DNA from 3 places in the Cupriavidus sp. 22TCCZM01-5 genome. Region 3 is predicted to be linked to each of the others. Evidence: predicted binding sites of a transcription regulator. Region 3 holds the regulator's gene; each other region holds the start of a gene.

The links. Region 3 encodes sigma-54, which starts transcription at its own class of promoters, with help from an activator protein. Its sites were predicted from a motif close to TGGCANGNAANCTGCTTT; they were not measured.
Region 1: AC3FNH_RS06645 (ammonium transporter) is a predicted target of sigma-54. The motif match lies at 2,949-2,966, and genes of this name have one in related genera.
Region 2: AC3FNH_RS06385 (GTP cyclohydrolase II) is a predicted target of sigma-54. The motif match lies at 4,239-4,256, and genes of this name have one in related genera.

The regions. Positions count from the first base shown of each region.
Region 1 covers NZ_JBYOJR010000005.1:59,377-69,835, reverse strand. The annotation lists gene AC3FNH_RS06665 (class I adenylate-forming enzyme family protein) at 1-1,009, shown strand, start outside; gene AC3FNH_RS06660 (CreA family protein) at 1,032-1,505, opposite strand; gene AC3FNH_RS06655 (acyl-CoA thioesterase) at 1,512-1,997, opposite strand; gene AC3FNH_RS06650 (HU family DNA-binding protein) at 2,197-2,478, opposite strand; gene AC3FNH_RS06645 (ammonium transporter) at 2,998-4,200, shown strand; gene AC3FNH_RS06640 (mechanosensitive ion channel family protein) at 4,422-5,249, shown strand; gene AC3FNH_RS06635 (Bcr/CflA family multidrug efflux MFS transporter) at 5,253-6,461, opposite strand; gene AC3FNH_RS06630 (hypothetical protein) at 6,858-7,445, shown strand; gene mdoH (glucans biosynthesis glucosyltransferase MdoH) at 7,496-10,081, opposite strand; gene AC3FNH_RS06620 (glucan biosynthesis protein G) at 10,054-10,459, opposite strand, start outside.
Region 2 covers NZ_JBYOJR010000005.1:4,064-14,522, reverse strand. The annotation lists gene AC3FNH_RS06405 (BMP family protein) at 1-114, opposite strand, end outside; gene AC3FNH_RS06400 (TetR/AcrR family transcriptional regulator) at 139-840, opposite strand; gene upp (uracil phosphoribosyltransferase) at 840-1,529, opposite strand; gene AC3FNH_RS06390 (URC4/urg3 family protein) at 1,640-2,944, opposite strand; gene AC3FNH_RS06385 (GTP cyclohydrolase II) at 2,941-4,179, opposite strand; gene AC3FNH_RS06380 (acyltransferase family protein) at 4,458-5,549, opposite strand; gene AC3FNH_RS06375 (amino acid ABC transporter substrate-binding protein) at 5,801-6,721, shown strand; gene AC3FNH_RS06370 (amino acid ABC transporter permease) at 6,913-7,215, shown strand; gene AC3FNH_RS06365 (hypothetical protein) at 7,306-8,187, opposite strand; gene AC3FNH_RS06360 (HdeD family acid-resistance protein) at 8,367-8,927, shown strand; gene AC3FNH_RS06355 (glycosyltransferase family 39 protein) at 9,223-10,459, shown strand, end outside.
Region 3 covers NZ_JBYOJR010000001.1:219,253-229,711, reverse strand. The annotation lists gene AC3FNH_RS01190 (monovalent cation:proton antiporter family protein) at 1-550, opposite strand, end outside; gene AC3FNH_RS01185 (KpsF/GutQ family sugar-phosphate isomerase) at 685-1,668, shown strand; gene lptC (LPS export ABC transporter periplasmic protein LptC) at 1,694-2,320, shown strand; gene lptA (lipopolysaccharide transport periplasmic protein LptA) at 2,408-3,049, shown strand; gene lptB (LPS export ABC transporter ATP-binding protein) at 3,079-3,879, shown strand; gene AC3FNH_RS01165 (RNA polymerase factor sigma-54) at 3,980-5,458, shown strand; gene hpf (ribosome hibernation-promoting factor, HPF/YfiA family) at 5,508-5,861, shown strand; gene AC3FNH_RS01155 (PTS sugar transporter subunit IIA) at 6,255-6,710, shown strand; gene hprK (HPr(Ser) kinase/phosphatase) at 6,785-7,756, shown strand; gene AC3FNH_RS01145 (PsiF family protein) at 7,944-8,324, shown strand; gene rapZ (RNase adapter RapZ) at 8,432-9,316, shown strand; gene AC3FNH_RS01135 (LON peptidase substrate-binding domain-containing protein) at 9,431-10,093, shown strand; gene mutY (A/G-specific adenine glycosylase) at 10,113-10,459, opposite strand, start outside.

The DNA of each region.
Region 1 (10,459 bases), on a different contig from region 3:
CAGCCTGTTCAGCCCGCTGCGCAACCTGCTGCGGCGCGGCGAGCCGATTCCCGCGCCGGACCCTGCAGCGCCGCAGAAGGCTGCATTGCTGTCCGTACCGTTCTTCCACGTGACAGGCTGCATGGCCGTGCTGAACAGCGCACTGGCAACGGGCGGCAAGATCGTGCTGATGCACCGCTGGGATGCCTTGCGCGCGCTCGAACTCATCGAGCGTGAGCGTTGCACCACGGCCGGCGGCGTGCCCACCATCGCCTGGCAGCTGCTGGAGCATCCGGAGCGCGGGCGTTTCGATCTTTCGTCGCTGGAGAGTATCAGCTACGGCGGCGCGCCGGCTTCGCCCGAACTCGTGCGCCGCATCGGCGAAACCACGCCGCAGTCGGCGCCGGGCATAGGCTGGGGCATGACGGAAACGTCTGCCACGTTCACGAGCCACAGTGCGGAAGAATACGTGCTGCGGCCGGACAGCAGCGGTCCGGCCCTGCCGATCGGCGAGATGAAGGTCGTGGATGGCCGCGGCCAGGCGCTGCCGCCCGGCGAAGCCGGCGAGCTGATGGTGCGCGGCGCGAATGTGGTTCGCGGCTACTGGAACAAGCCCGAGGCGACCGCGCAGACGTTTGCCGATGGCTGGCTGCGCACTGGCGATATCGCGAGGCTCGATGAAGAGGGCTTCCTCTATATCGTCGATCGCATGAAGGACATGCTGATCCGCGGCGGCGAGAATATCTATTGCATCGAGGTGGAAAGCACGCTCTACGAGCATCCGGCGGTGATGGATGCCGCCCTGGTCGGCATCCCGCACAAGGAGCTGGGCGAGGAACCGGGCGCCGTGGTCAGCCTCAAGCCCGGCATGCAGGCCACCGAAGACGAACTGCGCGGTTTTGTCGCGCAGCGGCTGGCGGCGTTCAAGGTGCCGGTACGGATCATCGTGCTGCCCGACCTGCTGCCGCGCAACGCGAATGGCAAGATCCTGAAGTCAAACCTGCGCAAGCTGTTCGGGCCGGGCACATGACCCGAGCCGGGCGGCCGACCGCTTATTTGACCGGAATGGCGGTGCCGCCCGGCACCGGCACGGCCGTCACACTGTTCTGCGGACTGCCGCTGACAATGCGGTCGGAGTATGTCAGGTAGACCAGCGTATTGCGCTTGCGGTCGACGGCGCGGATCACATGCAAGGTCTTGAACAGGATCGACATGCGTTCCGAGAACACGTCATCCTGTTGCCGCAGGGGCCCCTTGAAGGAGATCGGCCCCACCTGCCGGCACGCGATCGACGCCTCCGGCGGGTCTTCCGCCATGCCCAGCGACCCCTTGATACCGCCTGTACGGGCGCGTGACACGTAGCAGGTCACGCCCTGCACCATCGGGTCGTCATACGCTTCGATGACCACCTTGTCCGAGCCGGTCATGCGGAAATTGGTGTTGACGCTGCCGATTTCCTCGGCCGGCGCCGGGACGCCGGCCACCGCCAGGCAGGCGCCGGCAAGCAGGCAAAGCGTGCGAGCCATGGCCGGTCAGCTCCCCGTCACCTTGATGGCGTCGTGCCGCTTTTCCATTTCCTGGCGCAGTGCGCGGCGCTGCTGGGCCGCGGCAAAGCGCTGGCGCTCGACTTCGTCGCGCGGCTCCAGCGGCGGCACCTCGGCCGGCGCGCCGTTGTCGTCGACCGCCACCATGGTGAAATAGCAGCTGTTGGTGTGGCGCACCAGCTTGCTGCGGATATTCTCGGTCACCACCTTGATGCCGATTTCCATGGAGCTGCGCCCGGTGAAGTTCACCGAGGCCAGGAAGGTCACCAGCTCACCGACGTGGATCGGCTGGCGGAACACCACCTGGTCCACCGACAGCGTGACCACGTAGCGGCCGGCATAGCGGCTCGCGCAGGCATAGGCAACCATATCCAGGTACTTGAGGATGGTGCCGCCGTGCACATTGCCGGAGAAGTTGGCCATGTCCGGCGTCATCAGCACGGTCATGGAAAGCTGGTGGGACTGGTCGTTCATGATGGTGATGCAGGTTGCGGGGGCCGAGGCGCGGCAGTGTAACCCGTAAACCGGTGCGCGGGGGGCGCGCCGGCGTTGCCGCGGCACCGTCTGCGCCACGATATGGCCGCAGCGCCACGCGGGCGGCACCGGACAAACGGCGCACCAATAAAAAAGCGGCCCGACAGGCCGCTCTCTCGCTGATCCGGACGCAGACAGCTTACTTCTTCTTGTTCACGGCGTCCTTGAAACCTTGCCCGGCGGAAAACTTCACGGTCTTCGCGGCCGGAATCTTGATCGTTTCGCCCGTGCGCGGGTTGCGACCCGTGCGCGCGGCGCGTTTGCCCGAGCTGAAGCTGCCAAACCCCACCAGCGTTACCGAATCACCCTTGGCCACTGCCTTCTTGATACTGTCCAGCGCTGCGTTGAGCGCACGCTCGGCTGCGGCGTTGCTCAGTTCTGCTTCCGCGGCGATGGCCGATACCAGTTCACCTTTATTCATGGCTGATTTCCCTTGTTGGTCGTCGTCACCGATGTATCTGCCAGCAGGCATTGCATCGATCGGCGCAGTCTAATCTGCCCTTCGCGCCTTGGGCAATCCCCAGTGGCACCGATGCAACGAAAAAACCCGGAAATCCTTGCTTGAGGCCGGTTAGCGGGAGATTTCACCCTCTATTCCGCCCGTTTTGCCCGCGACATTTCTGCATAGCGCGTAAGCCGGTGGCGCCCACCCGCCGGATGAATTTGGCACCCCGGCGGCGCCCCAACCGCCATTCACCGCTATGGTGCAATGCACCGTCACGGTTCATGCCACACGCCATGTTGCGTCATTATGGCGCGCGCCGACCGGCCCAATGCCCCCGATTTGCGCCAACGGCACCAAAGCCGCCGCCTCACCTTTGGGCCGCCTGAGGGCAATCCAGTGCGATTTCCACCATGACGGTGCAATTAGCACCAGCATGCAGCCAATTCTGGAATGCTTTTTGCATACCCACGCTCCCATTTTGAGCATGAGGAACCTATGGACAATTGGAAGACTGGCACCGACGCCATGTTTATCCTGCTTGGCGCAATCATGGTGCTGGCCATGCACGCCGGCTTCGCCTTCCTGGAACTGGGCACGGTACGCAAGAAAAACCAGGTCAATGCACTGGTGAAGATTCTGGTGGACTTCGCGGTTTCCACCATCGCGTACTTCTTTATCGGCTATACGGTCGCCTATGGCGTGCAATTCATGGCCGGCGCCGACACCCTCGCACAAAAGAGCGGTTATGAGCTGGTCAAGTTCTTTTTCCTGGCGACATTTGCCGCCGCGATTCCCGCGATCATCTCGGGCGGCATTGCCGAACGTTCGCGTTTCAATCCGCAACTGCTGGCGACATTCGTCCTGGTCGGCTTTGTCTACCCGTTCTTCGAGGGCATTGCCTGGAATCAACGCTTTGGCATCCAGGACTGGATCACGAGCCTGACCGGCGCCCCATTCCATGATTTCGCCGGTTCGGTCGTGGTCCACGCGGTAGGCGGCTGGATTGCCCTGCCCGCGGTGCTGCTGCTCGGCGCCCGCCGCGGCCGCTACCAGAAGGATGGCCGCATCAGCGCGCACCCGCCGTCGAACATTCCGTTCCTGGCACTGGGCGCATGGGTACTGGCGGTCGGCTGGTTCGGCTTCAATGTCATGAGCGCCCAGACCGTGGACAAGATCAGCGGCCTGGTCGCCATCAATTCGCTGATGGCCATGGCCGGGGGCACGCTGGCCGCCTGGTGGGCTGGCCGTAACGATCCGGGCTTCGCCTACAACGGCCCGCTGGCAGGCCTGGTCGCCGTCTGCGCCGGGTCCGACCTGATGCACCCGCTCGGCGCGCTGGTCACCGGCGCCGTGGCTGGCGTGCTGTTCGTCCACCTGTTCACGCTCGCGCAGAACAAATGGCACATCGACGATGTACTCGGTGTGTGGCCGCTGCATGGGCTGTGCGGCGCCTGGGGCGGCATTGCGGCCGGCATCTTCGGCTCGCACGCGCTTGGCGGGATCGGCGGCGTATCGCTGGGTGCGCAGCTGATCGGGACCCTGCTCGGCATCGTGATCGCCGTCACGGGTGGCACGATCGTATATGGCACGCTCAAGAAGCTGGTGGGCATCCGCCTCGACGCGGAAGCCGAATACAACGGCGCCGACCTGACCCTGCATCGCATCTCGGCCACGCCCGAACGCGAAACGAACTGGTAAGTCCGCCGCAGGAACGCGCGCGCTCGCGCCGTTCCTGACAATTCTTTTCTTGAACTTCCCCGAACGGCATGGCAATAATTGCCGTGCCCGCCTTCTCGTGCCGCATCAGCGTGCAAGATTTGCCGGACAGTCTTCGCAGTTCTTCGTTCGCAGTTCTTCGTTTTTTTGCCGGCCCTTTTCGGGCAACAGACCAGGCCGGCCAACAGACCTGGGGAATGCCGATGGATGCGTCAACGTTGGAGAAGTTCCAGACCGTGGTCGTGGCCTATGCCACGGAGTTCGGCGTCAAGATCCTGGCCGCGCTGGCCTTCTGGATCATCGGCCGCTGGCTGATCCATGTGGTGGTACGCATGGTCCAGAATGCGCTGGGCAAGCAGCAGGTGGACCCGACCCTGCTGCGCTACGTCGGCTCGATCGTGACGGTGGCGCTGAACGTAGTCCTGGTGATCGGCATCCTAGGTTACTTCGGCATCCAGACCACGACCTTCGCGGCCCTGATCGCCGCGGCCGGCGTGGCCATCGGCATGGCCTGGTCGGGCCTGATGGCCAACTTCGCGGCCGGCGCCTTCCTGGTGGTGCTGCGGCCGTTCAAGGTCGGAGATTTCGTGACCATCGGCGGGGTCAGCGGCACGGTGCGCGAGATCGGCCTGTTCGCCACGACGCTCGACACGCCGGACAACATCCTGACGGTGATCGGCAATAACAAGATCTTCTCGGACACGATCCAGAATTTCAGCGCCAATCCGTTCCGCCGCGTCGAACTGAAGGCCCAGCTTGCGGGCAGTACCGACGCAGCCGCCGCGGTCGCACTGCTCAAGGAGCGTATCGGCGCGATTCCGAATGTCCTGGCCGATCCCCCCGTCGACATCGAGATACTGGAATTCACGCTGGTCGGTCCGGTCCTGGCGGTACGTCCGTATTGCCATAACGATCACTACTGGCAGGTGTATTTCGACACCAATCGCATCATCCGCGAGAGCTTTGGCCAGGCGGGCTATGCCGCGCCCATGCCGGCGCATATGGTGGTCGTGAAGAACGCCGCCGCCTGACGCTCAAGCCTGCGCAGCCGCCGAACCCCATGCGCGTAACGCCACCGCCCCGACGCCGCACACGGCCATCACCACGGCCAGTGGCAGGGCCGTGCCATCGTGCCACAGGCTGACAGCGGCGCCGGCCACGGTGCCCAGTGAAAACTGCAGCGTGCCCATCAGCGCCGAGGCCGTGCCGGCACGATGCCCCTGGTGCGTCAGTGCCAACGCTGAAGCATTGGGCGTAATGCAACCCAGTGCACCGATAAAGACAAAGAAGCCGGCCAGCAGCACGGGCAGTACCAGCACGCCGGCCAGCGCCGCAACCGCCAGGACCAGGCCCGCCGCGCATGGCGCAAGCACCGCGCGCCCGAGCACACGGTCCAGCGTGCGCCCCTGCACCAGGCGTGCATTCAGTTGCGACATGACGATCAGTCCGAGCGCATTGGCACCGAACACGAAGCCATAGTGAGAGGGATCGATGCCATGAAGTTCGATCAGCACGAACGGCGACCCCGAGATATAGGCGAACATGCCGGCTTGCCCGAACCCGGCTGACAGCGAGTAGCCCAGGAACTCGCGGTCACGCAACAGTTCGGTATAGCTTGCCGTCACCGCGCCGGGATGCAGGCGCGCGGCGCGTTCACGCGGCAGCGATTCTTCCATGCGGAAGTGCACCAGCGCGAGGATCAGCACGCCCGCAAGCGTCAGCAACCAGAAGATGGCACGCCAGCCCAGGGTACTCAGGATGGCGCCGCCGATGATCGGCGCCAGGATCGGCGCCAGCCCCATCACCAGCATCATCGACGAGAAGGCCCGGGCCGATTCGTGGGCCTCGAGCCGGTCGCGGATCACCGCACGGGCCATCACCATGCCGGCACAGCCGCCCAGCGCCTGCAGGAAGCGCCAGAGCATCAGCGACTCGACGCTGCGCGCCATGGCGCAGCCCGCTGCTGCCAGCGCGTACAGGCCCAGGCCGACATACAGCGGCGGCTTGCGCCCGAAGCGGTCGCTGATCGGTCCGTAGAAGGCCTGCCCCAGCGCCAGCCCCACCAGGAACGTGCCCAGCGTCAACTGCACCTGCCCGATATCCACGTGCAGGTCCGTGGACAGTGCCGGAAAGCTGGGCAGGTACATGTCGATCGACAGCGGCGCAATGGCCGTCAGCGAAGCGCAGATCAGCAGCCAGGCGGGAAAGCGCGCAGCCTTCCGGCTGCTGGAGGATTCAGGCATCAGTGTCAGTTCCGGGGAGTCCGTGGCCGGCGGCGGCAGCGCATGCCAGCCGCCAGACCGCGAATTGTTGCACAGCATGACAAATCCGGCTGGAATGACAAAGATCCGATGTCTGTGACATCTTGCCGCCCACTGCGCCGGAGCATTGCCATGCCCCCGCCAACGTCGGGTTCGATAAATATCCTAATCTTGGCAGTATTGGCTTGACTGGCAATTTTGCGCGGCGCAGGCGCGCAAGCGACCGTGCCGCGTGGCTGCGCGCGTGTTAACGTGTGGCGCCGCTTTCACGCGAATGGGGGTGGAGGGTACAATGCGAGCCTGTCGGCCCTGTCTACGCGACTGACCGGCGGCCGCGCAGAGATGGGCGACAGGTTTGCCCCGGCAACGTTATCCTGCATGAGAATACGACACACGCCGCTCACCGCTACGCTAGGCTCTGCCGCTCTCGCGGCTGCACTGCTGCGGCCATGGCCGGCGCAAAGCGCACCGACACCGCTACGCCCGCCACCCGCCTCGGCAACCGCGCCCGCACCCGTACTCGATGAAGCCGACGCACTGTCCCGCATGCTCAAGGGCGCCGCGACCGGACAGAATACCGGCGCCGCGGGCGTGCCCGAACTGCTGCGCAACACCAATCGGCCCGACGGCGTGCTGGCGCGCGCCTGCCGCCAGCTCAACGATGCACTGCCGATAGAGATCGATGGGGAAACCCGCTTGCGGCGCTGTCAGTCGACACCGGGCAAACACGTGCTGTTCCAGCTCGAGCTGACCAACTATCGCGGGCCCATGCTTGATCTTGCCAGTTTCGAGGTCAATTACGCGGCGCCGCTGCAGCGCAATATCTGCGCCAATCGCGACGTGGAAATCCTGACCAAGCTGGGCGTCAGCATGATGTTCCGCTACATGACACGGAACGACCGCGGCGAACGCCGCGTCGGCGACGTCTACATCAACGCACCGATCTGCACCTCGGCCTTGCGCTGAGGTGCGGGCCAATCGCGCCAGGGTACGGCGGCACCGCGCCCTGGCCGGTTTCAGGCGACGCGCGGACGCAGCGGCAGTACGTTCGGCGCGCGCCGGACCAGCAGGCGGATATCCTTCCATCCCGCATCGGCCAGCGGCGATCCCCAGACGAGTTCATGCAGCCTTGACAGCGCGAACGGATCGCCCAGCAGGATATGCCGCTGCGACGCCGTCAGCGCGCGCGGGCCACCCGTCAGCGCGTGCTGGACCAGCGCCGCGTGGCGCTCCTTCGCGGATTGCGGCTGGTTGACTCGTGCCGACGCGGTTGCGCACATCAGCGCGTTGGTCACCGGATCGACCACGGCGTCCACGAAGTCCGGCGTCTCGGCCGCTTGCTCCACATGCTGCTGCGTTTCGACGATTTCCCGTGGCGGCATGACTTCCTCGGGAATCATGAACAGCCCGGCCTCGCGCGATGCGCGGCCGAACGAGACCCGCGACAACATCACCGACAGCGGGATCGACAATGCCAGCGAACCCACGATGGGCAGCAGCCACAGCACAAAGGACGGATTCAGCCAGTACACCAGCGCACCCCAGGCGAGCCCCAGCAGCGTGTGCGAACCATGCCGGCGCAGCGCCTCGCCCCAGCTTGTCTCGGCGTCTTCGCGCGGCGGCGATTTCCAGGAAATCCCCCAGCCGCTGTAGGCCGCCACCACGAACTTGGTGTGAAACAGCATCCGGGTCGGCGCCAGCAAGGCGGACAGCACGACCTCGATCAGCATGCTAAGCACCAGGCGCGGCAAGCCGCCATACTGGCGCGCCTGCCGCACCAGCAGCAGCACACTGGCCACCTTGGGCAGGAACAGTAGCGTCGCCGTGGCCGAGAACAGCGCGAGGGCCTTTTCCGGATGCCATTCGGGCCAGGTCGGGAACAACTGGTAGGGCTGCGAGAAATACTCGGGCGGCACCAGCGCATGGCGGGCCAGCATCGCCGTCGACAACAGCAGGAACAGGAACCACAGCGGCGCCGACAGGTAGGCCATGATCCCGGTCAGGAACACGGCGCGGTGCACCACATGGAAGCCCTGCTTCAGCCACAGCCGGAAATTCATCAGGTTGCCCTGGCACCAGCGGCGATCGCGCTTGACCTCGTCCAGCAGGTTCGGCGGCAGCTCTTCGTACGAGCCCGGCAGGTCGTACGCAATCCACACGCCCCAGCCTGCGCGGCGCATCAGCGCGGCCTCGACAAAATCGTGCGACAGGATCTCGCCCGACAGCGGCCCGCGGCCAGGCAGCGGTGCCAGCGCACAGTGTTCCATGAAGGGCTTGACGCGGATGATCGCGTTGTGGCCCCAGTAGTGCGACTCGCCCAGTTGCCAGTAATGCAGGCCCGCCGTGAACAGCGGGCCATACACGCGCGTGGAGAACTGCTGGACGCGCGCGTAGAGGGTTTCGCGCCCCACTGCCAGCGGCGCGGACTGGATGATGCCCGCCCCCGGATTCGCCTCCATGAGCCGCACCAGCGTGGCAAGGCAATCGCCGCTCATGACGCTGTCCGCATCGAGCACCACCATATAGCGGTACTTGCTGCCCCAGCGGCGGCAAAAGTCGGCCACGTTGCCGGTCTTGCGCTTGACCCGGTGACGGCGCCAGCGGTAGAAGATCCGCCCGAAGCCACCTACGGCGCGGCACACTTCCATCCATGCATCGACCTCCGCCGTGCGCAAGTCCGGGTTGCCGCTATCGGACAGGACGATGAAATCGAAGTTGGCAAGTTGGCCCGTGCGAGCGAGCGATTCGTAGGTCGCGCGCAGGCCGGCGAAGACGCGGGTCACGTCCTCATTGCAGATCGGCATGATGACCGCGGTGCGCGCGTCGGGCGCCAGCGGCGCATCCGGCGCCGCGGAGCGCGAGATCAGGTGCCGGTCGCCGCCTTTCGCCAGTACCAGGAAGCCCATCATGGCGGTCCAGAAGCCGGCCGATACCCACGAAAACAGCACCGCGAACAGGACCAGGATTGCGATCTCGAGCGGATCGGCGCCATGGTATGGCAGCACCTTGGTCATGAAATATGTGGCCAGCGCGGTCTGCGCGACCACCAGCCCCAGCAGGAACCAGCGCCGGTGCGAGCCAGCGGGGTGCCACTTGCCTTCGGCATCGGGACCATCGTGCAAGGTGTCCCAGGTTTCCGGGACCGGGGGGCGCCCCAGCATGCGGCGCCACGTATTGCGCAGCCAGCCGGTGACGATATGCGGTGGCCACTGGCGCGGCACCATGGAACTGCGCTCGGGCTCGGGGCCGGTGTCCACGTGGACGGTGCCATCGGGCCTGCGCTTGAGCAAGGGTTCGCCGGCGGCTTGCGGATTGCCGTAGGCCAGCGAGAAACGCCGCGCGACCGAGGCGTAGGTCGGTCCGCCTGGCGCAGGAGGTTCACCCTTGGCTGCTTCGCGCGCCGACAGCCTGGACTGCAGGTGTTCGATCGCAGCCTGGGCATCGCGCGGATCGATGGCGATGTCGGCAGTACCGGGCGCAGGCGGATCGGCCAGCAGTTCCGTGCGCATTTCAGGGGATACGGGCAGGCGGTCGAGATAGCGCTCGCATGCCGCCGCCTGGGCCGGTCGCTGCTTTAGCCTGGGGGTAAGATGTAGCTCCACGTCTCGGATAAGGTTGTATTGCCGTTGCGAAGATAGCCGCGCAACTCAACCGGCTTGTTGACATCCTTGCGGCGCATCACCATGGTCATGCGCCAGCCGCCAGTGGCGTCGTTGCGCTGCACTGACGTCTTGATCAGTTCGGCATTGGCATCGGCCGACACCACCGGGTCGATGCGCACATCGGCCGGCAGCTTGCGGAAGGCCGGGCCTTCGAAATCCACCACCAGCGAAAAGCTGGTGTCGTCCTGCTTGCGCGTGAGGCCCTGCCCCAGGCGCGTCTGCGTGACCCACGACAGCGGCGGCATCTGCTCGCCGTCTTTCTGCCACATCAGGCGGTATTCGTAGTCGAACGGTTGCCTGGGCTTGGGCGGGTTGTCG
Region 2 (10,459 bases), on a different contig from region 3:
TGCCACCTTCAGCTTCGCCTGCGCGTGGGCCAGCGGCACGGTGCCGATGACGGCCACGGCTGCGCCTGCGGCGGCCAGCTTCAGCCAGGTCCTGCGATTGCGTCCAGACCTCATGGTTCTCTCTCCCTTGTTTGAGTACTACGGTGTTGGCACATCCCGGGCAAGCGGCGCGGCCATGGGCAGGAGCCCGCAACCGCGCAGCAGCAGCGCCACCAGGTGCTCGGTGGCCAGCTCGAAATCGCGCCGCCCCAGTCGGCTCACACCGAGCACGGCGCAAATCTGCGATTCGAAATCGGCATAGGTCTGGGTGGCGGCCCAGATCGTGAAGAACAGGTGCTGCGGATCCACGCTGGCCATCTGCCCGTTGGCGATCCACTGGCGGATGACCGCGGCCTTGTGCGCCACCAGTTCGCGCAGCGCATGGCGCAGGACTTCGCCGATCTCCGGCGCGCCGTGCAGCAGTTCATTGGCGAACACGCGCGAGGCATCGGGATGGCTGGCGGACAGCCGCATCTTCGCGCGGATGTACTGTTCGAGCGCCACCTGTGGCGGCAGTTCGGCACGGATGGTCTCGGTCTCGGACAGCCAGAGCTGCAGCGTGTGCGCCAGCACCGCGCGGTACAGCGCCTGCTTGGTGCGGAAGTAGTAGTGCAGGTTGGACTTGGGCACGCCGGCACGCACGGCAATCTCGGCCATGGTGGCCCCCGCGAAGCCGGCGCGCGCGAACACGTGCTCGGCCGCGCGCAGGATCATGGCTTCGTTCTCCTGCCGGATGCGCCCGCCGCACGCTTCCCGCGCCAGGGGCAGGCGCCGCGCCGTGGCGGTCGCGGGCCCGTCCATCACCGCGTGCCGTAGAGGCGGTCCCCGGCGTCGCCAAGCCCGGGCACGATGTAGCCGTGCTCGTTCAGCTCCTCGTCGATGGCCGCCGTGACGATGGCGACGTCCGGGTGCGCGGCCTGCAGCGCCTTCAGCCCCGGGCGCGACGCGATCAGGCACACGTACTTGAGCATGGTCACGCCGCTCTCCTTGAGCCGGTTCAGCGCCGCGATGGCCGAATTGCCCGTGGCCAGCATCGGGTCCACCACGATCACGAACCGCTCCCGAATGTCCTCCGGCATCTTGAAGTAGTACTCGACGGGCTCGAGCGTTTCCGGATCGCGGTACAGGCCGATATGGCCCACGCGCGCGGCCGGCAGCAGCTCCAGCATGCCGTCGAGGAAGCCGTTGCCGGCCCGCAGGATCGACACCAGGCAAAGTTTCTTGCCTGCCAGTACCGGCGACTGCGTGGGCGCGATCGGCGTCCTGATGGCGATGGTCTCCATCGGCAGGTCGCGCGTGGCTTCGTAGGTGAGCAGCTGGCTGATCTCGCGCACGAGCCGGCGGAAGTTGTCGGTGGTGGTCTCCTCGCTGCGCGCCAGCGTGACCTTGTGCTGGACCAGCGGGTGGTCCACCACCAGCACGGAGGCGGCGGCAACCGGGGCATTGGCGGCTGCGGCCGGTGCCACGGGGACGGCAGACATGTCGTTCATGGTGACGCTCCTATGCAATCGGACTGAATCGGACTGGCGTGGAAATCAGGGATTGCACCGCCGGTCGGCGTCGGCCGGCGGGCAAGCGTAAGACTGCGCGTTCGCGGCGCTCAGAACACCGTGCCGTCGCTGTGGATCGCGAATGGCGGCGGCCCGCCGGCCCTGCGCTTGGCGGCAATCCGCCGCCCCGCGGCCCAGGTGCCGCCTTCGAGCACGCGCGCCAGCGGAAACGCCGTCTCGCTCAATCCGAGCGCCTGGCGCACGCCGTCGGCCACCAGGTCCAGCCCGGTCACCGTCAGCGCGCGCCATTCGACAATGACGGGCTCGTGCACCTCGTGCACCACCTGTGCAAACCCCGCGTCGCGCGGCACCATCAGCTCGAAATCGAACAGCAGGCCGCCGTTGCGGTACTCGGGCAGCCCGGTCAGCGCATCCAGTCCGGTAACGATCAGCCCGGCATCCTCGAGCGGCTCCAGCAGCGAATACGTCAGCCACTGGGTCAGCTTGTGGAACGGCACCAGCCCGCCGGGAGCCGCCGGGTGGCGCCAGGTATCGCCGAGCGAGATGCCGTCGAGCACGACCCGCCCCGGCCACACCGGCCCCAGCGCCACCAGCAGCGTCTTCAGGATGAAGCTCGCGTCGATGCGGTCATCGACCGCATTGGCCTTCAGATAGTCGAACAGGTTGCCGAGCCGCGCCGGCGAGCCGAACACGGCCGGCGTGGCCTGCATGACTTCGCCCAGCCGGCGCAGCAGCCCGGCGCGCCCCTCCAGGCCGACCAGCGGATTGTGCTGCGCCACCTGGAACGCCGTGGCAATGCTGGACGCATCGATGCGCAACAGGCGTTCGGCATCGGCACGCAGCGGATTGCCCGGCTCGGCCGAAAAGCCACCGCGCGCGAACAGGTCGAAGCTGGCCACGCCGAGCCCTTCGGAGCGGGTCAGGATCAGGTCGCTGGCCGGATCGCGGTAGCGCCAGTCGGGCCCGGCTCCGGCATCCAGCAGGACGCTGGGAATGACCAGGTCGATGCCGATGCGTGCGCGGTCCTCGCGGTGCTCGGGGCCGCTCAGCGCGGCGCGCTCGCACAGGATCTGCCAGCGGTCGAGCCGCTCGCCGGAGCCGCCGCTTTCGAAATGGCGCCAGCGGCTGTGGTACGGCACCCGCAGATCGGGGTAGCGCTGGCGGATGGTGCTGGCCACATAGTCGGCAATGGCATGCACGCGATCGGGATGCCAGGTGAACAGTTCAGACTGACCGGCCGCCACATGTTCCGTGATCGCCGCGCAATGCGTGCGCACCGCTTCGGCACAAAGCAGCGCCGCGGCCGGGTGCCCCGCCGGCACCGGACTGTACCAACCGCTGCCGAGGCCTTGGTCCGGCCCGCCGGGCCGGTCCGCTTCGGGATACGTGCTCATTCGTTCAACCCCCTGCCCTTTGCCAGGGCGAGTTCGTCGGCGTCAGGCGGCGTGTAGCGCGTGAAATAGCCGGCCGCCACCTTGGCGTCGATTTCCACGCGCGCATCCGCCGGAATCAGTTCTTCAGGTATGGCCACCTGCTCGACCACCTCGATGCCCTGGGCCACCAGCGCACCGTGCTTCATATTGCTCATCGACGCCCAGCGGTCGATGCGCCGGATGCCCAGCCAGTGGAAGACATCCGGCATCAGTTCCTGGAAGCGCATGTCCTGCACGCCGGCCACGCATTCCGTGCGGGCGAAGTAGGTCTCGGCGCGGTCGCCGCCCACCTGGCGCTTGCGGGCGTTGTAGACCAGGAACTTGGTGACCTCGCCCAGCGCGCGTCCTTCCTTCCGGTTATAGACCACCAGGCCTACGCCGCCCTGCTGCGCCATCTCGATGCAGACTTCGATGCCGTGCGCGAGGTAGGGCCGGCAGGTGCAGATGTCGGAGCCGAATACGTCCGAGCCGTTGCACTCGTCATGCACGCGGCAGGCCACGCGCGTGTCCGGCTGGCCCAGCTTGGCGACATCGCCAAAGAAATATAGCGTCATGCCGCCGATCGGCGGCAGGAAGACTTTCAGGTCGGGCCGCGTCACCAGCTCCGGGAACATGCCGCTGGTCTGCTCGAACAGGCTTCGGCGCAGCGCGGTTTCCTTGATCTCGAAACGGCGCGCGAGCCCGGGCAGGTACCAGACCGGGTCCACCGCGGCCTTGGTGACCCGCACGTCGCCGTTGGCATGGAGAATGTCGCCGTCCGGCCTGAGCCGTCCCGCGGCAATCGCGGCGGCCAGTTCGGGCATGTTGATATGCGCCCGCGTCACGGCAATGGTCGGACGGATGTCCACGCCTGCGGCGATGCGGTCGGCAAATGCGCTGGAAACGAGATGGCCCCACGGGTCGAGCGAGACAATCTTGTCCGGGTCCGCCCACTGCGGATGCGGGCCGATCGCTTCGGCCGGCGCGGTATCGGTCAGGTCCGGACGATGGTCGCGCTGCAAGCGGCCCGAGGCCACGGCGAGGGCCCGGTAGATGGCATAGGCGCCCGAATGCGTACCGATCACATTGCGTCGCTCCGGGTCTGTCAGGCTGGCGATCACCGGCCCGCGTTCCGCGGCCGTGGGCGCTCCCCAGTGGATCGGCTCGGCCGGTTTGTCGCGGCGCGCGTGCGAAGTCAGGACGATATGGTCGGACATGAGAGCCCTCGATTCCGTGATGGAATCCTGACCAAACGGTCAGGTTTACGATTCCATACTAGGCAATCTCTGTGCCATCACCCAATGCCCGTTTCCGGGCCATGGTGGGTCGTCGCACGGTGGCAACGGCGCCCCATTTTGCACTGAGGCATCGCACGCCTCTGGCGCTTGTGGTGCACGCGCACCACGAAAAAGCGGCACGGGCCGGGTTAGCCACGTGCCGCTCATGTCCTCAGCCGCTTTGCGCCGGATTGCACGCTCGGGCGGCCCGGATCCGCTTATGTCGTCGATTCCCCTCGGGCGCTGCGGCGACCGCCTGCCAGCAGTGCTCGCAACGCGGCGAACGGGTTGGTGCTTTCTACATAGCGGTGGAACAAGGTCCCGGCAACATTGCTCGCCAGCCAGGCGAACACCATGCCCAGTGCATTGAGCACCGGGCTGCCCGGCGCGAAGTGCGACACTACCGCGTTAACGATGAGGCAGACCGGGAAATGCACCAGGAACACGGAATAAGAGATGCGGCCGAAGAAGCCCACCACCGCCGCGCGCGGCCAGCTTTCGAGCCAGCCGCCGCGCCTGGCCACCGCCAGCAGCAGGGCCGTCGCCAGCGCGACCGCGATCCGCAGGCGGAAATCGACGATCAGCGCTGCCAGCCCGAGCGCCCCAAGCAGCAGCAGCGGAATGGCCGAGCGGTCGGCGTTGGACGCCCAGTACGCCAGCGTGCCCATGCCATAGGCGCCGAAGAAGTACACCGCCCAAATATCCCATCCGGCATCGCGGTTGAACCAGAACAGCGATGCCACCGCCAGCGCCGACACCAGAACGACGCCCGCTTGCGCACCCTGGCCCGAAACCCCGCGCGCCAGCCATAGCGCCGTCACCAGCAGCGCAAACAACTGCAGGTCGATCGCCACATACCAGACTCCTGCAGACAAGGCATCGACATCCAGCACGTTATGCAGCAGCAGCACATGGGCAAGGAATTGCATCAGGTGCGGCGGCGCGGGAATCGACTCGTGGACCATCCAGGTACGCGCGATGGCCGCGCCCGCGATGCTCAGCAATATCGCCGCGGCATAAGGCGTGACCAGCTTCTGGTAGCGGCGCCAGACCGCGGCCAGCGGATGCTGCCGGAGCGTCAGCCGCCCCTCGGGCGCAAGGCTGCGTGCCGCCAGGAAGCCGCTGACGACCAGGAATACCTGCACCGCAATGCGGGCGTACTGCGACAGCCAGTCCAGCGCGTCCGGGGCCAGCGAATAGGCTGCGTCGGACATGGGGCCGTAGAACGCCAGGTGATGGAGCACGATCAGTTGCGAACTGACCGCCTTGAGGGCGTCTATGCACGCCAGGCGCGAAGGACGGGGGCTCATTGTTATAAGAACGTTACAAATGCGATGGGCGCGATTTTACCCCCATATCGAGCACTGTTTGCGCCTTATTTGTCACAAAATGCGTAATCGTTACACAAATCACCAGCATGTGCCGTTTCCGGGGCGGCGAGCGCTTGTCTTGCCGACAAGGCATTTGCTTATGACAAAGTTGTCCTTCTCGTGCGCCAGTTCCGGGTATACCCTCACACCTTTGCTGCAACTGGCGTCACTGCGCCGCGCCTGCCTTCCACATGCTGTCCATCCAATCGTTCGCTTCCCCTCGCAAGCTATTCCGTCCTCTGGCTGCCCTGCTGCTGTCCCTGGCCGCACTGTCTCCGCTTGGCGCCCACGCCCAGAGCCCGGTGCTGGACAAGATCCGCGACAGCGGCACCATCGTGCTCGGCTATCGCGAATCCGCGCTGCCGTTCTCGTTTGCCGATGACAAGGGCCAGCCGGCCGGCTATGCCGTCGACCTTTGCCTGCGCGTCGCCGAGGCTGCCCGCCAGAAACTGGGCCTGAAAGACATCAAGGTACGCTGGATGCCGCTCACGCCGCAGAACCGCTTCCCCGCCATGGTCAATGGCCTGGTGGACCTGGACTGCGCGCCCAATACCAACTCGCTGGAACGTCAGAAGCAGGTGGCCTTCAGCGTGTCGCACTATGTGTCGACCGTGCGCATGCTGGTGCGCGCGGACTCCGGCATCCAGTCCTTCGCGGACCTGCGCGGCAAGACCGTGGTCACCAGCGCCGGCTCCACCGGCGACCGCCATGTGCGCCGCCTGAAGCAACAGTACGGTTACCGCGACATCTACGCCAAGGATCATGGCGAGTCGTTCCTGCTGCTGGAATCGGGCCGCGCGCAGGCCTTCGTGATGGACGATGTCCTGCTGGCGGGCCTGCGCGCGCGCGCCAAGGATCCGTCCCAGTATGTGATCGTCGGTCCGGCCCTTTCGACGGAGCAGAACGCGCTGATGATGTCGAAAGCCGACCCCGAATGGAAACAGTTCGTGGACCAGACGCTGGCCACCACCTTCGCGGGCCAGGACATCGCGTCGCTGCAGAAGCACTGGTTCCAGCAGCCCATCGGCAGCCGCCGCATCAACCTCGCCCTGGCCCCGTCGAACCAGGTGCGGGAAGCCTGGAAGCATCCGTCCGACACCGCGACGGAGTGATGTCAACGTATCAGGCTCAGGCCGCCTGATGTGGCAATCCATGATTTCCATAAGACCTACCGCCGGGTAGCCCCCAAGTTGACAGCCCGACAGGAGCTTGGCGACACTGAAACCGGTCGCTCCCGCCAGAGGAGCAACCGCGAGGAACCGCCCGACGGGGTGGCATAACCAGGCAGGACTCAGGAGAAATCATGAACAAGTTCGTTGCGACCGCGATCGCGCTCGCATTGGGCACGGCTGCTGTGGCCGCCCACGCGCAATCCGGCGGCAAGAAGTTCGACCCGTATACCCAGGGCGCCAAGTCCGGTCAGAAATTCGACCCGTACACCGAGGGTGCCAAGACCGGCGACAAGTTCGACCCGTACAGCCAGGGCGCCAACAAGAGCACCCGCAGCGACCTGACCGACGCCTCGGCCCCGGAAGCCAAGAAACCGGCCAAGTCGAAGTCCAAGAAGAGCAAGAAGAAGGCCGCTTCGGCGCCGGCGGCCAGCTGATACACGGCTAGCCATGCAAGAAAGCCCGTGCGTGTGCACGGGCTTTTTTGCATTTCGGGGATGCAGCGCCGGAAGCCTGCCGATGGGGATCTACGGCGCTTGCGTATCCTGCTCCAGCGCCGTCACGTCGATGCGCTGCACTTTCCCGTCCTGCCTGACCTCCGTCCGCAGCACGAAAGCCTCGGCCGGGCAATACCAGTCGGTGATATGCATGACCGAAGGTTCGACCTGCACGACTTCTTCACCGACCAGCAGCGGCCCGAGGGACGTGCGCTTGTCATAGGTAATCGGCAGGCATTCCTTGCGGCCCATGACGGTATCGATCATCTGCCGGCGGCCGACCTGGCGCGAACTGATATGGATGGAGGCGTGCAGCGCGCGCATGGTGCTGACCACCTCGTCCGAACCGAGCGGATAGACCTTCAGCGACAGGCTCGATTCGAACGTCTCGCCCTCCAGCGTGGTCCCTTCGCGCAGGTTCATGCCGGCATAGTTGAACACCCCGCTGCCTTTGAACGCCGCCTCGCCATACATGCGCGCGTAGCGCGCACGGGCATTGATGACGGCGTGCTGGCTTTCGATGCTGGTCTGGTCCGCGGGCGTGCGCCGGTCGATATTGACCTGGTGCACCTGGTCCATGATGACGGGCGGCCCCATCAGCGCCGACATGGCCGATTTCGACTTCACCTCGAGTTGCGCGCGGCACCCGGAGGCACTGCGCCCGACATCACGCAATGTCATGGTGATCGACATCGGCAGCGCACCGTCCCCCTCCATCTGCACGTGCGAACCCGAGCGGAACCAGGGCGCGTCGCAGAGCACGGCGCCGGCCGATGGTGGCGCGGAAGGCCCGGGCGCGATGGGGCCCGGATGCGAATCTGGCCGCTGCTGGGCCCCGGCAACACTGGCCAGCAGTAGTGCCAGCACGCCCGCAGCGCCGTTTCGCCGGAAATGCTGCGCCTTTGTCTTCACATGAATCCCTGTCTAGAATGATCTTGCGCCCGATCCGGCCGCGACTGGATCAGGCTGGCAATCGGCCTGTTCCAAAGTTAGCGCGTTTCCCGTGCACTGTCTCGCCGTGCTTTCGGAGTCTCGCCGTGCTTTCGGAGGCCGGTCCTGGCTGGCGCCCCCGATACCTCGCAGGAGATCCCATGCTTCAGTACTACGCGAAATTATGGTGGGTGATCGCATTGCGCGGTCTGCTGGCGCTGGTTTTCGGCATTTGCGCGTTCTTCGCCCCGATCGCCACGCTGGCCGCGCTGATCATCCTCTTCGGCGCATTTACGGCGGCCGACGGCCTGATGGCCCTGCTGATGGCGATCTCCGGCAAGCAGCGCGAAAGCAGCGACCGCTGGATCCTGGCGCTGCAGGGCCTACTGGGCCTGGGCGTCGGTGCGCTCACCTGGCTGAGCCCGACCATCACGGCATTGTCCCTGCTGATCTATATCGCGGCATGGACGCTGGCCACGGGCGTGCTGCAGATTGTCGCAGCGGTGCGCCTACGGAAGGAGATTCCCAACGAATGGTGGCTGATCCTGACCGGGCTGGTCAGCATCGCGTTCGCCTTCCTGGTGCTGTGGCGGCCATTGGCCGGTGCGCTCGCCGTGCTCTGGCTGATTGGGTCCTGGGCCATCGTGTGCGGCATCCTGCTCCTGGGGGTTGCGCTGCGGCTGCGCAGCATGCGGCCGGGGGCCATTTCCCAGCCAGCCTGACTTCGGCAGAACGGTTGCCCACGGGGCGGTCACCGGCCACCCGAAATCAGGACGGGTGCCTCACCCGTGCTACCATTGCCGCCCGCGAGAGGGACGGTCGGAGCACCGGGGAAAAGATACGCTTGAATCACAAATCAGGTCAAAAACTGGCCTGACGGCTTGCCTTGTCCACCGGGGACCGGCCGCAAGCGTTGTGACGGCTTCCCGCCATGCCCGGTATCCCAGTTGCAGTCGGTTCTGCCTGTCGCGCCACGCGATGCAAGCCATTCATCCGTCGACAATTCCATGGAGTTCTATGCGTAGTACATCGACCTCGCGCTATGCCGGTCTGTCAGTTGGCGTGATCGCCCTGATCAGCATCGGCATCCTGCTGGTCTGGTTCGGCTCGCTCGAGATGCGCCACTTGCTGCGCTCGGACGAAGGCCGCTACGCCGAAATTGCCCGCGAGATGTTCGTCAGCGGCGACTGGGTGACGATTCGCTACCAGTCGCTCAAGTACTTCGAAAAACCGCCCTTCCATCTCTGGGTGACCGCGCTGTCCTATACGCTGTTCGGCATTGGGGACTGGCAGGCGCGGTTGTGCGTGGCGCTGTCCGGCGCCATCGGCCTGCTGGTTTCGATGCTCGCCGCGCACCGCTGGTTTGGCGCGCGCGCGGCCCTGCTGACGGGGCTGGTGCTGGTCGCCGCGCCGATGTGGAACGTGGCGGCGCATTTCAATTCGCTGGACATGGCGCTGTCGGGCGCGATGGCCTGCGTGCTCGCCTTCATGCTGCTGGCCCAGCACCCCGAAGCCACGCCGGCGGCCCGCCGCAACTGGATGCTGGCGTGCTGGGCCGCCGTGGGCGTGGCCATCCTGACCAAGGGCCTGGTTGGCATTGCCCTGCCCGGGCTGGTGCTGGTGGTCTATACGCTCGTCACGCGCGACTTCGGCCTGTGGGGCCGCCTGCATCTGGTGGCTGGCATCGCGCTGATGCTCGTGGTCACCGTGCCCTGGTTCTGGCTGGTGTCCGAGCGCAACCCCGAATTCCTGAACTTCTTCTTCATTCACGAGCATTGGCAGCGCTACACCTCCACGGTGCATTCGCGCAAGGGCCCGCTGTGGTACTTCGTGCCGCTGCTGGTCGCGGGCTTCCTGCCATGGCTGGGCGCCTTCCCGGGCATGTGGCAGGCCGTGCGCGAACGCGCCGGCGTGGCACGCGGCAGTGCCCCGCGGCCGTTCCAGCCGGCGCTGCTCGCCGCCATCTGGGCCATTGCCATCTTCGTCTTCTTCAGCCTGTCGGGCTCGAAGCTGCCGGGCTATATCGTGCCGATCTTCCCGGCGCTGGGCATCCTGGCTGGCGTGGCGCTCGACACCACCACCGAGCGCTCATGGCGGCGGCAGGTGAACTTCATGCTGGTGCTGGCCATTCTCGGCTTGCTGGCCAGCCCTTACCTGGCAACGCTCGACAAGCCCAGCACGCCCAATGCGGTCTACCGCGAATTCGCGCTGTGGATCGGCCTGGCCTTTGCCTGCATGCTCGCCGGTGCGTTGC
Region 3 (10,459 bases):
CCAGCGCCACGGCCAGGTCGCCCGGGTCGCGCGACAGCGCCGGGATCACGATCAGCAGCGGCACCACGGCCAGGTCCTGGAACAGCAGCACGCTGATGATGTTGCGGCCGTGCTCGCTTTCCAGCTCCATGCGCTCGGCCAGCATCTTCGAGACGATCGCCGTGGACGACATGGCCAGCGCCCCGCCGAGCGCCACCGACGCCTGCCACGACAAGGGAAACAGCCAGTTGAACAGCCAGCTCGCCGGCACCACGGCCAGCATCGACAGCGCCACCTGGGAGCCGCCCAGCCCGAACACGAGCCGTTTCATGGCGCGCAGCTTGCTGAGGTTGAACTCCAGGCCGATCGAGAACATCAGGAAAACCACGCCGAACTCGGCCAGGTACTTGGTCTGGGCTGTGTCGCTGGCCAGGCCCAGCGCATGCGGGCCGATCAGGATGCCGACCGCCAGGTAACCGAGCATGGGTGGCAGCTGCAGCATGCGGAACGCGACCACGCCGAAGACGGCGGCAGCCAGCAGCACCAGGGTCAGTTCCAGCGGAGAATGCATCGGACGCTCAGGATGAACCGGCCAGGGCAGCCGGCTGTGCCCCGGCACGGGCGCCCTGCCGGCGGAACACGGCAAGCGCGGCGCTCGCCGGGACAGCCCGGGCGTCGCCGCATTCGTTGGTATACTTCGTCGCCATGATAGCCAATTTCGATGCGGATCGAGCACTCCGGCTCGCCCGCAGTACCCTCCAGATTGAAGCCGACGCGGTCGCCGCGCTTTCCGGGCGCCTGACCGCCGACTTCGCGCATGCCGTGCAGCTCGTCCTCCAGTGCAGCGGACGTGTCGTGGTGTCCGGCATCGGCAAGTCCGGCCATATCGGCCGCAAGGTCGCCGCCACGCTGGCCTCCACCGGTACGCCGTCGTTCTTCGTGCATCCGGCCGAAGCCAGCCACGGCGACCTGGGCATGGTCACGCGCGACGATGTGCTGATCGCGTTCTCCAATTCCGGCGAGACCGGCGAGCTGCTGTCGATCATCCCGATCGTCAAGCGCATCGGCGCCCGGCTGATCTCGATCACCGGCAACCCGGAATCGAACCTGGCCAAGCTGGCGGACGTGCATCTCGACGCCGGCGTGGAACAGGAGGCCTGCCCGCTGAACCTGGCGCCGACGGCGAGCACGACCGCGGCGCTGGCGCTTGGCGATGCGCTGGCGGTGGCGGTACTCGATGCGCGCGGCTTCGGCGAGGAAGACTTCGCCCGCTCGCACCCCGGCGGCGCGCTTGGCCGCAAGCTGCTGACCCACGTGCGCGATGTCATGCGAACCGGCAATGCCGTGCCTGAAGTCCGCGAGAACACGCCGCTGGCCCAGGCACTGATGGAGATCACGCGCAAGGGCATGGCCATGACCGCGGTGGTCGACCCGGACGGCGTTGCCATCGGCGTGTTCACCGACGGCGACCTGCGCCGCCTGCTGGAAACCCCGCGCGACTGGAAGACCGTGCCGATCGGCGAGGTGATGCACCGCAACCCGCGCGTGGTCCATGAAGACCAGCTCGCCGTCGAAGCCGTGCAGGTCATGGAAGCCAACCGCATCAACCAGTTGCTGGTGGTCGACCATGACGGGCGCCTGGTGGGCGCGCTGCACATCCACGACCTGACCCGGGCCAAGGTCATCTGAACCCCGGCGCGCACGCAACGACACCATGCAGGCTCTCCTGTCTTCCCTCACCGGGATCGTCTTGCGGCTGCTGCCGCTGCTGCTGATGGCAGTGGTGGCCGGCAGCACGTTCTGGCTGGTGCAGATCAATACGCAGCAGGAAGGCACCAAGGTGCCGACCGTACGCAAGCACGAGCCCGACTACTACATGGAGCGCTTCTCGGCCACCGAGCTCGCGCAGGACGGCAGCACCAAGATGCGCTTCACCGGCGACAAGATGGTCCACTTCGGCGACGATCAGTCCTACGAAGTGACCCGTCCCGCCATGCGCGCCTACCAGCCTGACCGCCCGCCGGTGAGCGTGCGCGCCGATCGCGGCAACATGAATGCCGAAGGCTCGGTCATCGACCTGTACGGCAACGGCTTCGTCGAGCGGCAACAAGGCGCCGACGCAGCCAAGGACCCGCTGATGACGGCCGCCTCGGAGTACTTCCGGGTTCTGGTCAATGACGACATTGTCAAGACCGACAAGGCCGTGAAGCTCACGCGCGGCCCGTCGCTCATGACCGCCAACGGGCTGATCTTCAACAACGTTACCCGCGAAGTACAATTGCTGGGCAACGTACGCGGCACCATCATTACCGGTGCGCCCACCCGGACCCCGGGATCCTGACAACAACAGCCGCCCGCGCACGACGGGGCGGCACCGCGGACCTGAGCACCGCGCCTGAACCTCCGCCTTCCTGCGACCCTTGCCAACATGATTGCTTCCCTGACGACCTTGTCCCGCCGGCGCGCCACCCCGTTGCTGCTGGCCGTGGCGACCACGCTTGCCGTGCTGGCGCCGCTGGGCGCCCATGCCGAACGCGCGGACCGGGACAAGCCGCTGGTCCTGGAAGCCGACAACGCCAGCTACGACGACGTCAAGCAGATCTACACGCTGACGGGCAACGTGATCCTGACCAAGGGCACCATGGTGCTGAAGTCGGACGCGGCCGAGATCCGCACCGATCCCGAGGGCTACCAGTTCGCGGTGGCCACGGCCAAGGCCGGCAAGCAGGCCTATATCCGGCAGAAGCGTGAAGGCGTGGACGAGTACATGGACGGCTGGGGCGATCGCATCGAGTACGACGGCAAGCAGGAAATGTCCAAGCTGATCGGCCACGCCCGCATGGCCCGCCTGCAGGGCGCCAAGCTGGTCGACGAGATCCGTGGCGCGGTGCTGACCTACGACAGCCGCAACGAGTTCTACACAGCTGCCGGCGGCGGTGACAACACCTCGGCCGGCAACCCGTCGGGACGCGTGCGCGCAGTGCTCTCGCCGCGCCAGCAAGCTAGCGGTGCGGCCGCCGCCCCGCCACTCGACCTGAAGCCGGCGCCCGCGCCGTCCAGCAAGCCCTGAATTACGCGCCCGAGCGCACCACCGCCACCATGACCGATACCGCAATGCTCGCCCCCACGTCCGCTTCCGCCGCCAACGACGTCCGTGCCGACAGCAGCACGATGGTCGTGCGCCACCTGAAGAAGCGCTACGGGTCGCGCACGGTGGTGAAGGACGTGTCGCTCGACGTGAAAAGCGGCGAGGTCGTGGGCCTGCTCGGTCCGAACGGCGCGGGCAAGACCACGTCGTTCTACATGATCGTGGGCCTGGTGGCGCTGGACGAGGGCGATATCGTGCTCGACGGCAAGCACATCAGCGGCCTGGCCATCCACGAGCGTGCGCGCATGGGCCTGTCCTACCTGCCGCAGGAAGCTTCGGTGTTCCGCAAGCTCAATGTGGAAGAGAACATCCGCGCGGTGCTGGAGCTCCAGCTCGAAAACGGCAAGGCGCTGCCCAAGGCCGAGATCGACCGCCGCCTCGATACGCTGCTCGACGACCTGCAGATCGCCCACCTGCGCAACAATCCCGCGCTGTCGCTGTCGGGCGGTGAGCGCCGCCGTGTGGAAATCGCGCGCGCGCTGGCATCGTCGCCGCGCTTCATCCTGCTCGACGAGCCATTTGCCGGCGTGGACCCGATCGCGGTCGGCGAGATCCAGCGCATCGTCAGCTTCCTCAAGGCACGCAACATCGGCGTGCTGATCACCGACCACAATGTGCGCGAAACGCTCGGCATCTGCGACCACGCGTATATCATCAGCGAAGGCACCGTACTCGCAGCGGGCCAGCCCGAAGACATCATCGCCAACGAGTCGGTGCGTCGCGTCTATCTGGGCGAGAACTTCCGCATGTGAAGCCGGGGCTGAAACTGTCCCCTTGGCAGAGACGATCATGCAGCATCAGCGATAGCAATTTCCGTTCCAACAACGGGAAGATGCGCATAGAATAGGTCGCATGAAACCGTCGCTACAGCTCCGCCTCTCCCAGCATCTTGCCCTCACGCCGCAATTGCAGCAGTCGATCCGGCTGCTGCAGCTTTCCACGCTGGAACTGCAGCAGGAAGTCGAGCAGGCCCTGACCGAAAACCCGCTGCTCGAGCGCGAGAACGACTGGATCGAAAGCCCGCTGCGCGTGGCTGCGGACGGCTCGGTCAATCTGCAGAGCGCACCGGCACCCGCACCAGCGGAACCGCAGGGCAATGGCGAAGCAAACGCCAACGGCGCGGGCGCAGATGAAGAAGGCTACAGTGACAGCGGTGGCGACGATTACGGCAGCGACTGGAGCCTGGACGATTTCGCGCGGCGCCCGCAGGGCGATGACGACGAGAAGACGCCCATGCAGTTGCGCGATGCCGAGCCCACCCTGCGCGAACACCTGATGGAACAGCTCGCGCCGCTGAAGATCTCTACACGTGACAAGGGGCTCGCGATCTTCCTGATCGAATCGCTCGACGACGACGGCTACCTGAGCGCGTCGCTAGAGGAGATCTGCGCCGAGCTGCCCGAGGAACTCGAATTCGAGGTCGAGGAAGTGCAGGCCATACTCGCGCTGCTGCAAAGCTTCGACCCGCCCGGCGTAGGCGCGCGCAATGCCGCCGAATGCCTGACCCTGCAGCTGCGCCGGCTGCAGCACCCGCAGCGCGAGCTGGCATTGTCGATCGTCAACCATCACCTGGAGCTGCTTGCCGTGCGCGACTACACGCGGTTGAAAAAAGCACTGCAGGTGGACGAAGCGGCGCTCAAGGCCGCCCACGAATTGATCCGCTCGCTCGCGCCATATCCGGGCCACGCGTACAGCCGCCCCGAAGCCGACTTCGTGGTGCCGGACGTGTTCGTGCGCAAGGGTGGCGGCGGATGGATCGCGCAGCTCAACCCGGACGTGATGCCGCGCCTGCGCATCAACGATATGTATGCGCAGATCCTGCGCGGAGCCAAGGGAGAGTCCGGCGCGGCCGGCCTGCAGCAGAAGCTGCAGGAAGCGCGCTGGCTGATCAAGAATATCCAGCAAAGGTTCGACACGATCCTGCGAGTTTCGCAGGCAATTGTCGAACGTCAGAAGAACTTTTTCACGCATGGCGAAATCGCGATGCGCCCCTTGGTTTTGCGGGAGATTGCCGATACACTGGGATTACACGAGTCAACCATATCCCGGGTGACGACTAATAAATACATGGCAACGCCAATGGGTACTTTCGAACTGAAGTACTTTTTCGGCAGCCACGTGTCCACCGAAACCGGTGGCGCGGCTTCATCAACGGCCATCCGCGCCTTGATCAAGCAACTTATAGGAGCCGAAGACCCGAGGAGTCCTCTTTCCGACAGCCGAATTGCCGAATTGCTGGGTGAACAAGGCTTCGTCGTCGCGCGCCGTACCGTCGCCAAGTATCGCGAAGCCCTGAAGATCCCTGCTGTCAATCTCCGCAAGACTTTGTAGCCGAGTTGCACCGCCTGCCTGGTGCAGCTCTTTCAGAAGGAGAAGCGCTATGAACTTCAAGATCAGTGGACACCACCTGGACATCACGCCCCCTCTGCGTGAGTACGTGGAAACGAAGCTGGAGCGTATCGTCAGGCATTTCGATCAAGTCATTGGCGTCAGCGTGCTACTCTCAGTCGACAATCACAAGGAAAAGGACAGGCGGCAGTACGCGGAAATCAATCTGCACCTCCGGGGCAAGGACATCTTTGTCGAAGCCCACCACGAAGACCTGTATGCGGCCATCGACGCACTCGTCGACAAGCTGGACCGCCAGGTGATTCGCTACAAGGACCGCGTGCAAGGCCACGACCGCGAAGCGGTCAAGTACCAGATGGCCGAGTCACAATTACAGCAGCAATGATCATGCCTGCCAGTCGTTAGGCTGGCCCTTAGAAAGGGACTGATAAAAGCAAGCCGCGCCATGTAGCGCGGCTTTTTTGCATCCGCGGCCCCAGCCTTGCCCGGGCCGCCGGCACAAGTGTTCGCAACTGGCGCCGCACGGTGTATGCTCTCCAAGACATAGCCGGTGGCGACTCCGGTGCGCCCGCCTGACCCTGGTGCGGCGGCACCAGCACGGGCCGGGACCTACAGGGACCGGCGCTGCATTGCACAAGAACAGGGGAGACGCTGCTCTATAATGGCCGAACTAATGGCCGAACGCCTGGCAAACCATGGCCTCGCCGCAATCCGGCCCTGCTTCGTTTCCGGGCTGAGCAGTCCGATCTGCCTGCTAACTGAAATCCTCGCATCGCCCATGAATCGTTTGGCCAAACTGCTGCCACCCGGCAACATCAATCTCGACGTCAGCGTCACCAGCAAGAAGCGTGTCTTCGAGCAAGCCGGGCTCCTGTTCGAGAACAATCATGGCGTGGCGCGGGCGACCGTGACCGACAACCTGTTCGCGCGCGAGTCGCTGGGTTCAACCGGCCTGGGCGCGGGCGTGGCCATTCCGCATGGACGCATCAAGGGTCTGAAGCAACCGCTGGCTGCCTTCATGCGGCTGGCGGAGCCGATTCCGTTCGAATCGCCGGACGGCAAGCCGGTCTCGCTGCTGATCTTCTTGCTGGTGCCGGAACAGGCCACGCAGCAGCACCTCGAAATCCTTTCCGAAATTGCCCAGCTGCTATCGGATCGCGACATGCGCGAAGGCCTGGCAACGCTGGCCACGCCGGACGCGGTTCACGAACTCCTGACGCAGTGGCATCCCTGATCCTCCCCCTGGGCTGGCAACAGACCGGACAACCGTAAAGTCCGGCACGGTCCCCGCTCCGAAAGTCATACCGCATGGAACTCACCGGCGTCACCTCCCAGTCGATCTTCGACGACAACGCAGCCGACATCAAACTCTCGTGGGTGGCTGGCCTGGAGGGTGCGGATCGCGCCTTCGACGTGGAGTTTGCCCGCGAGGCTACCTCGGCCGCGGACCTGGTTGGCCACCTGAACCTGATCCACCCGAACCGGATCCAGGTGCTGGGCAAGCCCGAGATCACCTATTACCAGCGCCTGGACGACGAGACCCGCAAGCGCCAGATGGGCGAGCTGATCCTGCTCGAGCCGCCGTTCCTGGTGGTGGCCGACGGCATGGAACCGCCGCCGGACCTGGAGCTGCGCTGCACGCGCTCGTCCACGCCGCTGTTCACCACGCCGGTCTCCTCGGCGGCGGTGATCGACCACCTGCGGCTTTATCTGTCGCGCATTTCCGCGCCGCGCGTGACCATGCACGGCGTGTTCCTCGACATCCTGGGCATGGGCGTGCTGATCATGGGCGAGTCGGGTCTCGGCAAGAGCGAGCTCGGCCTGGAACTGATCTCGCGCGGTCACGGCCTGGTCGCCGACGATGCGGTGGATTTCGTGCGCCTGGGGCCCGATTTCATTGAAGGCCGCTGCCCGCCGCTGCTGCAGAACCTGCTGGAAGTGCGCGGCCTGGGCCTGCTCGACATCAAGACCATCTTCGGCGAGACCGCCGTGCGGCGGAAGATGAAGATGAAGCTGGTGGTCCAGCTGGTGCGCCGCAACGACGGCGAGTTCGAACGCCTGCCGCTCGACTCCCAGTACCTCGACGTGCTGGGCCTGCCAATCCATATGGTCAAGATCCAGGTGGCGGCCGGCCGAAACCTCGCCGTGCTGGTCGAGGCCGCCGTGCGCAACACCATCCTGCGCCTGCGCGGCATCGATACCCTGCGCGACTTCATGGACCGCCAGCGCGCCGCAATGCAGGCCGACGCGGTCTCGCGCGGACAGGGCCGCCTGCTCTGAGCGGCGATCGCGACAAGCCGCGGCACGTTTTCAATTGCTTACATCGGCGTTGACAAATAAGTCAACGCGGTGGGGATATGCCTCGTTTTGTGCTGTAATGGGCATCGAGCCCAGTCCGGAGCCGCAGCGCCCGCCGTTGGCTGGCGAAAATGCGGCCACGAAGTTTTCCACAGCCAGGAGAGCAAGCATGAAGAAACTGATCGCGATGTGTGTGCTGGTGACGCCGTTGCTGGCCACCGGCGCCTTTGCCCAGCCGGCCACCCCGGCAACGCCCGCCACCCCGGCAACACCGGCGACGCCTGCTGCTCCGGCCGCGGCGCCCAAGGCCGCGCCCGCATCCGCCGCAAAGGCTCCCACCGCGCAGCAGCAGAAGATGAAGGACTGCAACGACCAGGCTGGCGACAAGAAAGGCGACGATCGCAAGGCCTTCATGAAGCAGTGCCTTTCGGCCAAGGGCGTGCAGCCGACCAAGACCCAGCAGGAAAAGATGTCGGCCTGCAGCAAGGAAGGCAAGGGCAAGAAGGGCGACGATTACAAGGCGTTCATGAAGGAATGCCTGTCGAAGTAATCAGCTGCCGATGCTGACCAGAATGGCGAACCGGGCGGTTCGCCATTTTTGCGTGGAGAGGCCACTGTCATGACGTGGCCACCTCCGGATGCTATGCTTTCCATGCTATGCGCATCATCCTCATCACCGGCATCTCCGGCTCCGGCAAATCCGTCGCACTGAACGTGCTTGAAGATGCAGGCTACTACTGCGTCGATAACCTGCCGGCCCAATTCATCCCCGACCTGGCCCGCTACCTTGCGGCCGAGGGCTATACGCACCTTGGCGTGGCCACCGACATTCGCAGCCGCGAATCGCTGGACCACCTGCCCGACACGGTTCGCGAACTGGCCGAGACCCATCAGGTCGAAGTCGTGTTCCTGACGGCAAGCACCGATGCGCTGGTGCAGCGCTATTCGGAAACGCGGCGCCGGCACCCGCTGTCGATCCTGACCAACGGCGCGCCAGGCACCGAAGGCGATCAGGCGTTCAACGACCGCGCGCTGATGGAAGCCATCGAGATGGAGCGCGAACTGCTCAGCCCGCTGGCCGAGTCCGCGCACCGCATCGACACCAGCAACGTGCGCACTAACACCCTGCGCAGCTGGATCAAGGAGCTGATCCGCGAAGACAGCCAGCGCCTGACGCTGCTGTTCGAGTCATTCGGCTTCAAGCACGGCGTGCCCAGCGACGCCGACCTGGTCTTCGACGTGCGCTCGCTGCCCAACCCTTACTATGACCTGGCGCTGCGCCCGCTGACCGGCCGCGACGGCCCCGTGATCGATTTCCTCCAGGCCCAGCCGATGGTGCTGGCCATGGCGGAAGATATCCGCGCCTATGTCGAAAAGTGGCTGCCGAGTTTCATTGCGGACAACCGCAGCTACCTGACCGTGGCCATCGGCTGCACTGGTGGACAGCACCGTTCCGTCTATATTGCGGAAAGGCTTGCCAACTATTTCCGGGCGCATGGTAATGTGCTGGTGAGACACCGCGAGCTCGCACCGGCTGCATAGCCGCTTGCGTGGCCCTACGGTGCCGCCAGGCAAGTCAAGCCCTGGCAGCCATGGCGGTCGCCGCACCCGATCCGGCGGCCGGTTTCCCCGATCCAGTGGAACGCCAGCCATCGCATGTCCTCGACAGACCTTCTCCGTCACACCGCTCCCGTCGACGCGACGCCGCCGACGCTGGATGACCTGCCCCTCTTTCCGCTGCACACGGTGCTGTTCCCGGATGGCCGCCTGCCGTTGCGCGTATTCGAGAAGCGCTATGTGGACATGGTGCGCAATTGCCTGCGCGATGCAACACCGTTCGGCGTCTGCCTGATCGCCAGTGGCGAGGAAGTCGCGCGGCCCGGCGCGCAAACCGTGCCGGAATCGATCGGTTGCCTGGCAGAGATCGTCGATTGCAATATGGAGCAGCTTGGCGTGCTGCTGATCGAAACGCGCGGCCGCCAGCGCTTCCGCGTGCTTGAGCACCGCAAGCGTGACGACGGGCTGATCGTGGCAAGCGTCGAGCTGCTGCCCGCCGATATCATCGACTGCAAGCTCGAACTGCTGGGCGAATGCCTGTCAGTGCTGCGCCGGATCGTCACGCGGCTGCATGCCGAGCAGCCCGACCGCATGCCGTTCGCCGAACCCTACCTGTGGGACGACCCGAGCTGGGTCACCAACCGCCTGTGCGAACTGCTGCCGGTGCCGCTCAAGGCCAAGCAGATGCTGATGGAGCTGCCCGATGCGGGCATGCGCATCGAGATCGTGCACCGCTACATGCGGCAGCACCACATGGTGTAGCGAGTTGGCTGCGGCGGCGTCAGAACAGGCCGCCGCGGGCCTGCGTCTCGAGCAGCTTGCGCACCGGTGCTGGCGTGCCAAGCACGTCGAGATCGTCGAGCGACAGCCATCGTTGCGCCGGCCCGGAATCCGGTTGGCGCAGCGACAGCGCCGCCATGTCGACCCGGATCGCGCGGATCAGCAGCCGGAAATGCGTGAAGACATGGACCAGCTCGCCGGCCAGGTCGGCGCGCGACGGTTCGCCGAACGCTCGCGCATAGCCCAGCGCGTCCTCCTCCGCGAGTTCCGCGTCGAACGGCACCGTTGCCACCGGCATCTCCGGCAGGCTCCACAAACCGCCCCAGACACCGCTGTCCGGGCGCAACT